3 regions of the Acidovorax sp. GW835-FHT14B10 genome follow, and region 1 is predicted to be linked to each of the others. Evidence: predicted binding sites of a transcription regulator. Region 1 holds the regulator's gene; each other region holds the start of a gene.
What was found. Region 1 encodes FNR, which switches genes on or off when oxygen is low (the NO sensors DNR and NnrR bind a similar motif). Its sites were predicted from a motif close to TTGATNNNNATCAA; they were not measured.
Positions count from the first base shown of each region.

Region 2: dsrO (sulfate reduction electron transfer complex DsrMKJOP subunit DsrO) is a predicted target of FNR. The motif match lies at 2,011-2,024, and genes of this name have one in related genera.
Region 3: AC1Q5S_RS00320 (OmpW/AlkL family protein) is a predicted target of FNR. The motif match lies at 1,896-1,909, and genes of this name have one in related genera.

Region 1 is NZ_JBXAGC010000006.1:72,987-76,358, reverse strand. It holds gene ccoG (cytochrome c oxidase accessory protein CcoG) at 1-446, shown strand, start outside; gene AC1Q5S_RS06710 (FixH family protein) at 521-793, shown strand; gene AC1Q5S_RS06705 (hypothetical protein) at 850-1,143, shown strand; gene fnr (fumarate/nitrate reduction transcriptional regulator Fnr) at 1,166-1,888, opposite strand; gene hemN (oxygen-independent coproporphyrinogen III oxidase) at 2,079-3,372, shown strand, end outside.
Region 2 is NZ_JBXAGC010000002.1:300,245-303,616, reverse strand. It holds gene AC1Q5S_RS03310 (SDR family oxidoreductase) at 1-546, shown strand, start outside; gene AC1Q5S_RS03305 (acyl-CoA dehydrogenase family protein) at 605-1,735, shown strand; gene dsrO (sulfate reduction electron transfer complex DsrMKJOP subunit DsrO) at 2,141-2,932, shown strand; gene nrfD (NrfD/PsrC family molybdoenzyme membrane anchor subunit) at 2,949-3,372, shown strand, end outside.
Region 3 is NZ_JBXAGC010000001.1:60,180-63,551, reverse strand. It holds gene egtD (L-histidine N(alpha)-methyltransferase) at 1-870, opposite strand, end outside; gene AC1Q5S_RS00320 (OmpW/AlkL family protein) at 1,234-1,824, opposite strand; gene AC1Q5S_RS00315 (DUF808 domain-containing protein) at 1,957-2,949, opposite strand; gene purL (phosphoribosylformylglycinamidine synthase) at 3,195-3,372, opposite strand, start outside.

The DNA of each region.
Region 1 (3,372 bases):
ATCGCTGGACTCAGTCGCAAATCTGGCGACATGTCTTGCGTCCTCGCGTGCTCATCTACACCGCGGTTCTGGTGGCTTTGTGCGTGGGCATGCTGGCGAGCCTGACCACGCGTACCCCCCTGAAGGTGGACATCGTGCGTGACCGTGCCGCCTTGTCCCGCATTGTTGCGGGAGGCAAGCTTGAAAATGTCTATCGACTGCAGATCATGAATGCCACAGAGGCTGCGCAGCGCTACCGCATTACTGCGAGCGGGCTGGATGGCATGGAAGTGGCGTCAGAGCAGGAGGTTGACATTGGTGCCGCAGAATCCCGTTGGGTAGCGGTGCGGCTGCAGATCCCGTATGGATCTGCGGCCCCTGGTTCCCATGCGATTCATTTCGACATATCTGCACTGGAAAGCAGCGGCAAGGTGAGTGAGAAATCCATATTCCTGGTGCCACGCTGAGTCAATTGAATGAAGGTCACGCTGGGCGCTGCATGGCGTCTTGTGGTCTGTATGCTGATACCTGAGGAGTTTTCATGCCAACCAGCCCCGTTATTACTCCCGAACCCCGGCCATGGTGGAAGTTTGGGCATGTCTGGCTGGTGATTGCCGGACCGGTCATTGTGGTGATTGCCGGCTTCATTACGTTGTGGCTTGCCATGAGTCGGCCGGACCCCGTCGTCGAGGAGGACTATTACCGCAAGGGGATGGAGATCAACCAGACGCTGGCACAGCCAGAGAAAAGCTTGGCCCCTGCGCTCAAGGGCCGCAACCATGCGGCAACACCTGCCGTAGATCAGCCTCGCTGAACCAGAGTCCAACTGGTCGCATGCACACGCCCTCCGCAACCCCAAGGAAACACACGATGTGGACACAACGCCTGATGTGGATTGCCTGGCCCGCTTTTCTGGTGGCCGGGATCCTGGAAATGCTGGTTTTCGCCATGGTGGATCCACAGGATCTTCATTGGTTCGGTCAACCATTGACACTGTCTCGCCAGGGGGTCTATACCCTTGCGTTCTTTGCGTTCTGGACCATTACCATGGCTGCCAGCGCGCTGACGACGCTGCTCTCCATGTCCCCCTTTGAACTCAACCGCTGCCCCGTGCCTCCGGATGCTCGACCGGGCGATTGTCGCAAGGCATCGTCATGCCCGTGACGGTTAAATACCTGAACAGCGATCAGTGACAAGCCTGCTGGTTGTTGACAATGCGCTTGAGTGCATCGGTGTCCAGAATGCGGACATGGCGTTGTTTGACTTCCACCGTGCCATCTTCCACAAACTTCGAGAACGTGCGGCTGACCGTCTCCAGCTTGAGTCCAAGGTAGCTGCCGATCTCTTCCCGTGTCATTCGCAATACCAGTTCGGACTGCGAGAACCCACGGGCATGCAGGCGTTGCACCAGGTTGAGCAGGAACGCAGCCAGGCGCTCTTCTGCGCGCATGCTGCCCAGCAAAAGCATCACGCCGTGTTCACGAACGATTTCCCGGCTCATGATCTTGTGAACGTGGTGTTGCAGCGCCGTGACTTCGCGCGATAGTTCTTCGATGCGATCAAAGGGCATGACACACACTTCGGCATCTTCGAGGGCGACTGCGTCACAGGTGTGATGGTCGTTGACGATGCCATCGAGTCCAATGATTTCACCCGCCATCTGAAAGCCTGTGACCTGGTCGCGCCCATCTTCGGTAGCGACGCAGGTCTTGAAAAACCCGGTGCGAATGGCATAGAGAGAAGTAAACGACTCTCCATTGCGAAAGAGAGTACCTCCCCGCTTGATTTTTCGCCGCACTGCCACGATATCGTCAATGCGTTGCAACTGCTGCTCGTTCAGGCCTACGGGCATGCACAGTTCTCGCAGGTTACAGTTGGAGCAGGCGACTTTGATGGATTGCGGGTTCATGGGCACTGGGACCTGGACAGGTCAGGGTAATTGGCTTGTATCTGCTGGGACTCCATTGTCCCGCAGTGCACGCGTGGTGGCTGACTTGAATCAAATTGTCCCTCCTGTGCCCATTCGTCTTCTTGATTAAAGTCAAGGACGTGGATCAAAGGGTACGGCACAGTATCAATGCACGCAAGGATATTTTCCCATGACCTCTGTTACCCCAGAACTTCTGCGCCGTTTTGACATACCAGGACCGCGCTATACCTCCTACCCCACGGCTGACCGGTTTGTGGAGGCTTTTGGGCAAGAGGACTATGTCTTGGCGCTGTCACAGCGCCGGCTTGGCGCTACGGCCATGGCACTGCCTCTGTCGCTGTATGTCCACATTCCGTTTTGCGAATCGTTGTGCTACTACTGTGCCTGCAACAAGATCATCACCAAGCACCATGACCGTGCCGACGTGTATTTGCGCTACCTCAGCCGCGAGATTGATCTGCACACGGCCCACTGCGGCACCGGACAGGTGGTCAGCCAGTTGCACCTCGGGGGCGGCACGCCGACCTTCCTTTCGGATGACGGACTGCGCCAGCTCATGGCAACGCTGCGGCGCAGTTTCACCTTTGCGCCGGGTGGTGAGTATTCCATCGAGGTGGATCCTCGCACGGTCACTTCGGATCGGCTGGCGGTGCTGGCGGAACTGGGCTTCAATCGATTGAGCTTCGGTGTGCAGGATTTTGATGCCGAGGTTCAGAAGGCGGTGCACCGCATTCAGCCCGCAGAGCAGGTGTTTGCGCTGGTGGAAGCGTCTCGTGCGCTGGGCTTTGAGTCGGTCAATGTGGATTTGATTTACGGGCTGCCGCGCCAGACCCCCGAGTCGTTTGATCGCACGCTGGCACAGGTGGCCCAATTGCGCCCCGACCGAATCGCTTTGTATGCCTACGCCCATTTGCCCGATCGTTTCAAGCCGCAGCGGCGCATCATCTCGACAGAATTGCCCGCTGCATCAGCCAAGGTGACCATGCTTTCGCGTTCGCTGGACGCCTTTATTGATGCCGGTTACGTCTATGTAGGCATGGACCACTTTGCCTTGCCTACGGATGCGTTGGCGGTCGCCAAGCGGCAGGGGCGCCTGCACCGCAATTTTCAGGGCTACAGCACCCAGCCCGACTGCGATCTCATCGGCCTGGGCGTATCCGCGATCGGCCGGGTGGGCGCGACCTACAGCCAGAACGCCAAGTCGCTGGAGGAGTACTACGACCATCTGGATCAGGGGCGGTTGCCCGTGGTGCGAGGGTTGGCGCTGAATCGTGATGACCTGGTGCGCAGGGCCGTCATCATGGCGCTGATGTGCCAGGGGGAGGTCTTGTTTGAGCCCATGGATCAAGCTTGGCTCATTGATTTTCGGAGGTATTTCGCGCCGGAACTGGAGCAGTTGGAGTCAATGGCCGAGCAGGGGCTCGTTGCGTTGACTGCCGAGGGCGTCAAGGTAACGCCCATGG
Region 2 (3,372 bases), on a different contig from region 1:
GCGCTGGGCGTGGAGAACGTCCTGACGGTGGATGTGGCCGATCCCGCCAGTGTCAGCGGCCTGGCCTGGATGCTGGACGGTGAAAAGATCGACACGGCGATCTACGCAGCCGGCGTCATGGACCGCGGCAATGCGCTCTCGCCGCCCACGCGTGAGCGGTTCGACCGGGTCATGCACACCAACGTACTGGGTGCCATGCAGGCCATTCCGCAGGTGGCCCCGCTGGTCGAGGCCGCGCAAGGGCGCTTTGCCTTCATCAGCAGCGAGCTGGGCCGCATCGGCGGCGTCACAGGCAGCCACACCTGGCTGTACCGCGTCAGCAAGGCCGCGCTCAACATGGCAGTGGCCAGCGCCCAGCACGACTACCCGCAGGCCACGCTGGTGGCGCTGCACCCCGGCTGGGTGCAGACCGACATGGGCGGCGCGCAAGCCCCGCTGACCGCGCCAGAGAGCGTGGCCGCCATGCGCGCCACGCTCGCGCGGCTCACGCCCGCGCACAAGGGCCAGTTCCTGCAGCGCGATGGCACGCCCTTTGCCTCGTGGTGAGGGCCGCAGGCTTTCGATACCCGCAACCCACAACACCCCCAAGCACCCGGAGACAACGATGCTGCTGACCCAAGACCAGGAAATGATCCGCGACGCCGTGCGCGACTTTGCCCAGACCGAACTCTGGCCCCACGCCGCGCGCTGGGACAAGGAGCACCATTTCCCCAAGGAGGCCCACCAGGGTTTGGCCGCGCTGGGCGCCTACGGTATCTGCGTGCCCGAAGAGTTTGGCGGGGCCCATCTCGACTACGTCACGCTGGCCCTGGTGCTCGAAGAAATCGCCGCGGGCGACGGCGGCACCAGCACCGCCATCTCGGTGACCAACTGCCCCGTCAACGCCATCCTCCTGCGCTACGGCAACGCCTGGCAAAAGCGCGACTGGCTCACGCCGCTGGCGCGCGGCGAGATGCTGGGCGCGTTTTGCCTGACCGAACCGCATGTGGGCTCCGACGCCTCCGCACTGCGCACGACCGCGGCGCGCCAGGGCGACGAATACGTGATCAACGGCGTCAAGCAGTTCATCACCAGCGGCCAAAACGGCCATGTGGCCATCGTCATCGCTGTGACCGACAAGGGGGCGGGCAAGAAGGGCATGAGCGCCTTCCTCGTGCCCACCAGCAACCCCGGTTACGTGGTGGCGCGGCTCGAACACAAGCTCGGCCAGCACAGCAGCGACACGGCGCAGATCAACTTCGACCACTGCCGCATCCCCGCCGAGAACCTGATCGGCGCCGAGGGCGAGGGCTACAAGATCGCGCTCGGGGCCCTGGAGGGCGGCCGCATCGGCATCGCCGCGCAAAGCGTGGGCATGGCCCGCAGCGCGTTTGATGCGGCGCTGGCGTATTCGAAAGAGCGCGAGAGCTTCGGCCAGCCCATCTTCCACCACCAGGCCGTGGGCTTTCGCCTGGCCGACTGCGCCACCCAGATCGAGGCCGCGCGCCAGCTCATCTGGCACGCCGCCGCGCTGCGCGACGCGGGCCGCCCCTGCCTGAAGGAAGCCGCCATGGCCAAGCTCTTCGCCAGCGAGATGGCCGAGCGCGTGTGCAGCGCCGCCATCCAGACCCTGGGCGGCTACGGCGTGGTCAGCGACTTCCCGGTGGAGCGCATCTACCGCGACGTGCGCGTGTGCCAGATCTACGAGGGCACGAGCGACGTGCAGAAGATCATCATCCAGCGCGCGCTGGCGTGATTGGTTGTGAATTTGCTATTTAAAAGCTAGCTATTTGCGCTTGTCTGTCAAGCGCATGCACCCAAAACGGGTCTAAAAGTGGCCATCACCCCCGGTGCTGTGTCGCGCCCCTTTGAGTGCGCACGGTCACTCCTGGCGTGTCACGGTGAGGCGCAGGAGCGCCAAGAAACATGCAAGCCATCACTCTGCGCAGCACAAACCCCCGCCGTTTATTTTTGATCGCACCTCGGTGAGCGCCGGAGTCTGCGGCGCGACAGTTTTCACTGATTTTTCTTTTGATATATGTCAATGCGGGTAATCCCTTGCTTCTTAAGATCAAATCAAATTGTTGCTTATACGGTTTGATGTCTTAGACAGGCCGGGCCGTGCAAGGCAAACACTGCAAAACGAGCGAGGAGCGCTGCAATGCCTACCACCCCAGGTACCCCATCCAATCCGCCCAGCAAGCGTGGATTTCTGCAAGACCTTTTGGGCGCAGCCTTGGCGTCGGTGGCGTTGCCCGCTACGGCCGTGGCTGCTGTCACCGCACCCACGCCCGCCCTTGGCATGGGCGCACAGCCTCCGCGCCGCCCCGGCATGGAGGGCAAGCGCTTTGGCATGCTGGTGGATCTGCGCAAGTGCATCGGCTGCCAGGCCTGCACGGTGAGCTGCTCGGTGGAGAACCAGCCGCCCATCGGCCAGTTCCGCACCACGGTGCTGCAGTACGAGATCAACAAGACCGATGGCAGCGCGCCCGCCATGGTCAGCCTGCCGCGCCTGTGCAACCACTGCGACGAGCCGCCCTGCGTGCCCGTGTGCCCGGTGCAGGCCACCTTCCAGCGCACTGACGGCATCGTGCTGGTGGACAACGAGCGCTGCGTGGGCTGCGGCTATTGCGTGCAGGCCTGCCCGTACGACGCCCGCTTCATCAACCACGAGACGCAGACCGCCGACAAGTGCACCTTCTGCGAACACCGCCTGGAAGTCGGCCTGCTGCCCGCCTGCGTGGAAAGCTGCGTGGGCGGCGCACGCGTGATCGGCGACCTGAATGACCAGGGCAGCGAGATCAATCGCCGCATGGCCGAGCACAAGGACGAGATCAAGGTACTCAAGCCCGGCATGAACACATCGCCGCGCGTGTTCTACATCGGCCTGCCCGATGAGTTCGTCAACGGCGTGGACGGCCAGGCCAGCGTGCGCCTGCTGTCCGACCACTGAGCCCAAGGAGCGCACCATGCAAATCATCGAACTCCTGACCCCGCACTATGAAGCGGCCTGGCTGCCTTGGGCCGTGCAGTACTTCTTCCTGGTCGGCGTGGCCACTGGCGCCGCCATCCTGGCCGCGCTGTGCGCCTGGGGCAAGGACGGCGGCACGCTGCAGCGCCTGCTGCCCGCCGCCGTGCTGACGTTGGCCGTCAGCAGCATTGCCGCACCCGTGTCGCTGCTGGCCGACCTGCACCAACCCGCGCGCTTCTGGCACTTTTATGCGCACTTCACGCCCTGGTCGTGGATGTCGGTCGGCGCGCTGCTGCTGCCCGTGTTCGTCACGCTCAGCGTGGCGATGTGTGCCGCCTGGTGGCTGGGCAAGCCCGGCTGGATGCGCCTGCTGTCGCCGCTGCTCGTGGTCTCGGCGCTCACCATTTCCTTCTACACCGGCG
Region 3 (3,372 bases), on a different contig from region 1:
TGCCTGCGCACGCGAAAAACCCGCCTGGGCCAGCAGGGCGGTGAACACCGCAAGGGGGTATTTGTAGCTGTTTTCGGTATGGATGCGCTCGCCGGCCCCAAAGCAGCGCTCGCCGCCCGGCCAGCGCACGCGAATCGGATCGAGGGCCTCCAGGTGCATCTCGATACGCGACGCCTCGCGGTTGAAGAAGGCGCGGTGGGCCCACTGCTCTTCCACAAAGTCACTGCCGATCAGGCGGTTCAGGTGCGTGAGCACGTTGCGGTTGAAGGCCGCCGTGACCCCTGCGGCGTCGTCATAGGCGGCTTCGAGCACCGCCACCTCCTTGGGCAGATCGATGCCGATGAGCAAGCCGCCGTCGCTGTCCACCAGCGCGCGCATGTGGCAGAGCAGTTCAAGCGCATGGGGCGGATCAAAGTTGCCGATGGAAGAGCCCGGATAGAACACCAGGCGCCCCGCCCGGGGAATGTCGGCGGGCAGCACAAGGCCCTGGGTCATGTCGCCGCCCACCGCCCGCGCGTCAAGCCCCGGCATGTCGGCGCGCAGGCGCTGCACGGCCTCTTGCAAGAAATCGACCGAAATATCCACCCCCACAAAACAGGCGGGGCGCACCTGGCGGCACAGCACGCGGGCCTTCTCGCAGCTGCCGGCGCCCAGCTCGATCACCGTGCGCACGGGGCCCAGCTGTTGGGCCATGTCGGCGGCATGGGCCTGCATCAGGGCATTTTCGGTGCGCGTGGGATAGTACTCAGGCAGGCGGGTGATGGCCTCGAACAGCAGCGAGCCGCGCTGGTCGTAGAAATATTTGGGGGAGATGCGCGCGGGGCGCTGGTTCAGGCCTTCGGTGATATCGCTAGGGTGGGTGGGGTGCATGGCGGTGGGCGTCGGGCATCGGGGTGTGAACGATGCCACAGGCTACTCCCACTGCGTTCATCGCAGGTGACAGCCTGCAACGACAGGCCACGCAGGAATGCACCCACACGCAAGCGTACCGGCCAGCCTTTCCATGACAAGGCCCGATGCAATTTCATGGATTCTTGGCTGTAGCGCAATCCCACAAGCACCAACAGCTATTATTTATATAGCACTCAACCATCAGAATCCAAAGCCAACCGGCTCCTGCATCGTTGATGGCCGGCGAAAATCGCTCCCTCAAGAAAAAGGCCGGCGCAGGCGCCAGCCCTTTTCACCTGGGAGTCAGGTGATGCCAGGCGCCGCGCAGGCAGCGCCTTCGCATCAGAAGCGCCAGCCGAGACCCACGCCCACCAGCACGGGATCGACCTTGAAGGTGCCTGCCTTGGCGCCGCCAGCGAACACATCGGTCTTGATGTAGACCTTCTTCACGTCGAAGTTCAGCGACAGGTTCTTGGTGAGCGGAATGTCCACGCCCACTTGCAGGGCGCCGCCCCAGCTGTTGCGATCGATGTCCACGCCAGCAGGCAGGTTCAGGCTGGAAAAGCGCGTGTAGTTGACACCGGCGCCCACATAGGGCTTGAAGCCGGGGGCATCAAAGTGGTACTGCAGCAGCAGCGAAGGTGGCAGGTGCTTGAGGGTGCCAATGTTGGTGCCGTTGGAACGCACGTCGTGCTTCTGGGGCACCGTGAGGACCAGCTCGGCGGCCACGTTCTTGTTGAAAAAGTACGTGATGTCGACTTCAGGAATCGTCTTGTTGTTGACCGACAGGCCCAGCCCCGTGCTGTCCTTGTTGGCGCTGTCCAGATGAACGGCGCGCACGCGCACCAGCCAAGGGCTTTCGGCCTGCTGCGCAAAGGCAGCGCCAGAGGTCAATGCACACAGAACGGCGACAGCCAGCAGATTTTTTTTCATACAGAACTCGATGCGGTTGAACGGGGACGACCCCCGTACCGCAATTGAGCCTGTTAGCAAAATGGTCAACCTTGCCTCAGGTCAAAATCCTGGTAGTTACCCTGAGCGTGGTGCGGCACACGCACCCCGGCATCAAGGGGCTGCTGCAGCGCCCTTGCGCAGCCGGTTCACCAGGGTGAAGCCCGCCACCACCAGGCCGCCCGCCACGATGCCGATCACGGCATTGAGCAGGTTGGGAACCAGCACCGCCCACAGACCGCCCACAGGCCAAAGCGCCGCCGCCGCACCCACGCCCTCCACGGCGTGGTGCAGCGCTGGAACCCCGTGCACCAGAATGCCGCCGCCGACCAGAAACATGGCCGCCGTGCCCGCCACCGAGAGCGCCTTCATCAACCAGGGCGCGGCGCGCACAATGCCCGCCCCCAGCGCACGGGCCGCCGCGCCGGGCTTGTGGTGGAGCCACAGCCCCAGATCGTCGAGCTTGACGATGCCCGCCACAAGGCCGTAAACGCCCACCGTCATGACCAGCGCGATGCCGGCCAGCACCGCCACCTGTTGCGCGAAAGGTGTACCAGCCACCGTGCCCAGGGTGATGGCGATGATTTCGGCCGACAGGATGAAATCGGTGCGCACGGCCCCCTTGATCTTGTTCTTTTCAAAAGCCACCAGGTCCACGGCCAGGTTGGCGTTGGCCTGGGCATGGCTTTCGTGCGTGGCCTCGTCCTGCTGGGGGCTGTGCAAAAACTTGTGTGCCAGCTTCTCAAACCCTTCAAAGCACAGAAATGCGCCGCCCACCATGAGCAGCGGTGTCACCGCCCAAGGCGCAAAGGCACTGATCAGCAGCGCCGCCGGCACCAGAATCGCCTTGTTCACCAGCGAGCCCTTGGCCACGGCCCAGACCACGGGAATCTCGCGCTCGGCGCGCACGCCGGCGACCTGCTGGGCATTGAGCGCCAGATCGTCGCCCAGCACGCCCGCCGTCTTTTGCGCCGCCACCTTGGTCATGACCGACACGTCATCGGCCATGGCGGCGCTCTTCTTCGCAGCGACCTTGGTCATGAGGGCCACATCGTCAAGGACGGTAGCGATGTCGTCCAACAAGGCGAGAAGGCTGCCAGCGGCCATGGGAGGTCCTTGGAATGGTGAAAAGCGCCGACTATAGCAACACGCCAAGACGATCCCGCACACCAGACCAGACCCCATGACAAACGGGACCGAAGCCCCGTTGAAAGTCATCTTCGTGCATAGAAACACGGCCCGGCTGTTTCAGCCTTCACGGCGCCCAAGCGCCCTCCCCACCGTTTGAAAGCGTGCGGCCCAGATGCCAGAACCGCCACGCAAGGGCCGCCGCGCTGGCGGTGCCCCCTGCTCTACCCCACCCACTTGCGCCCATTGCGCCAGATGCGCATCCAGCCGCTGTACTGCGCCTGGTCCTCGCTGGTCCAGCTCATCTGCACGTTGCGGAACACGCGCTCCGGGTGCGGCATCATGGCCGTGAAGCGTCCGTCCGCCGTGGTCACGGCCGTCAGGCCGCCCGCGCTGCCGTTG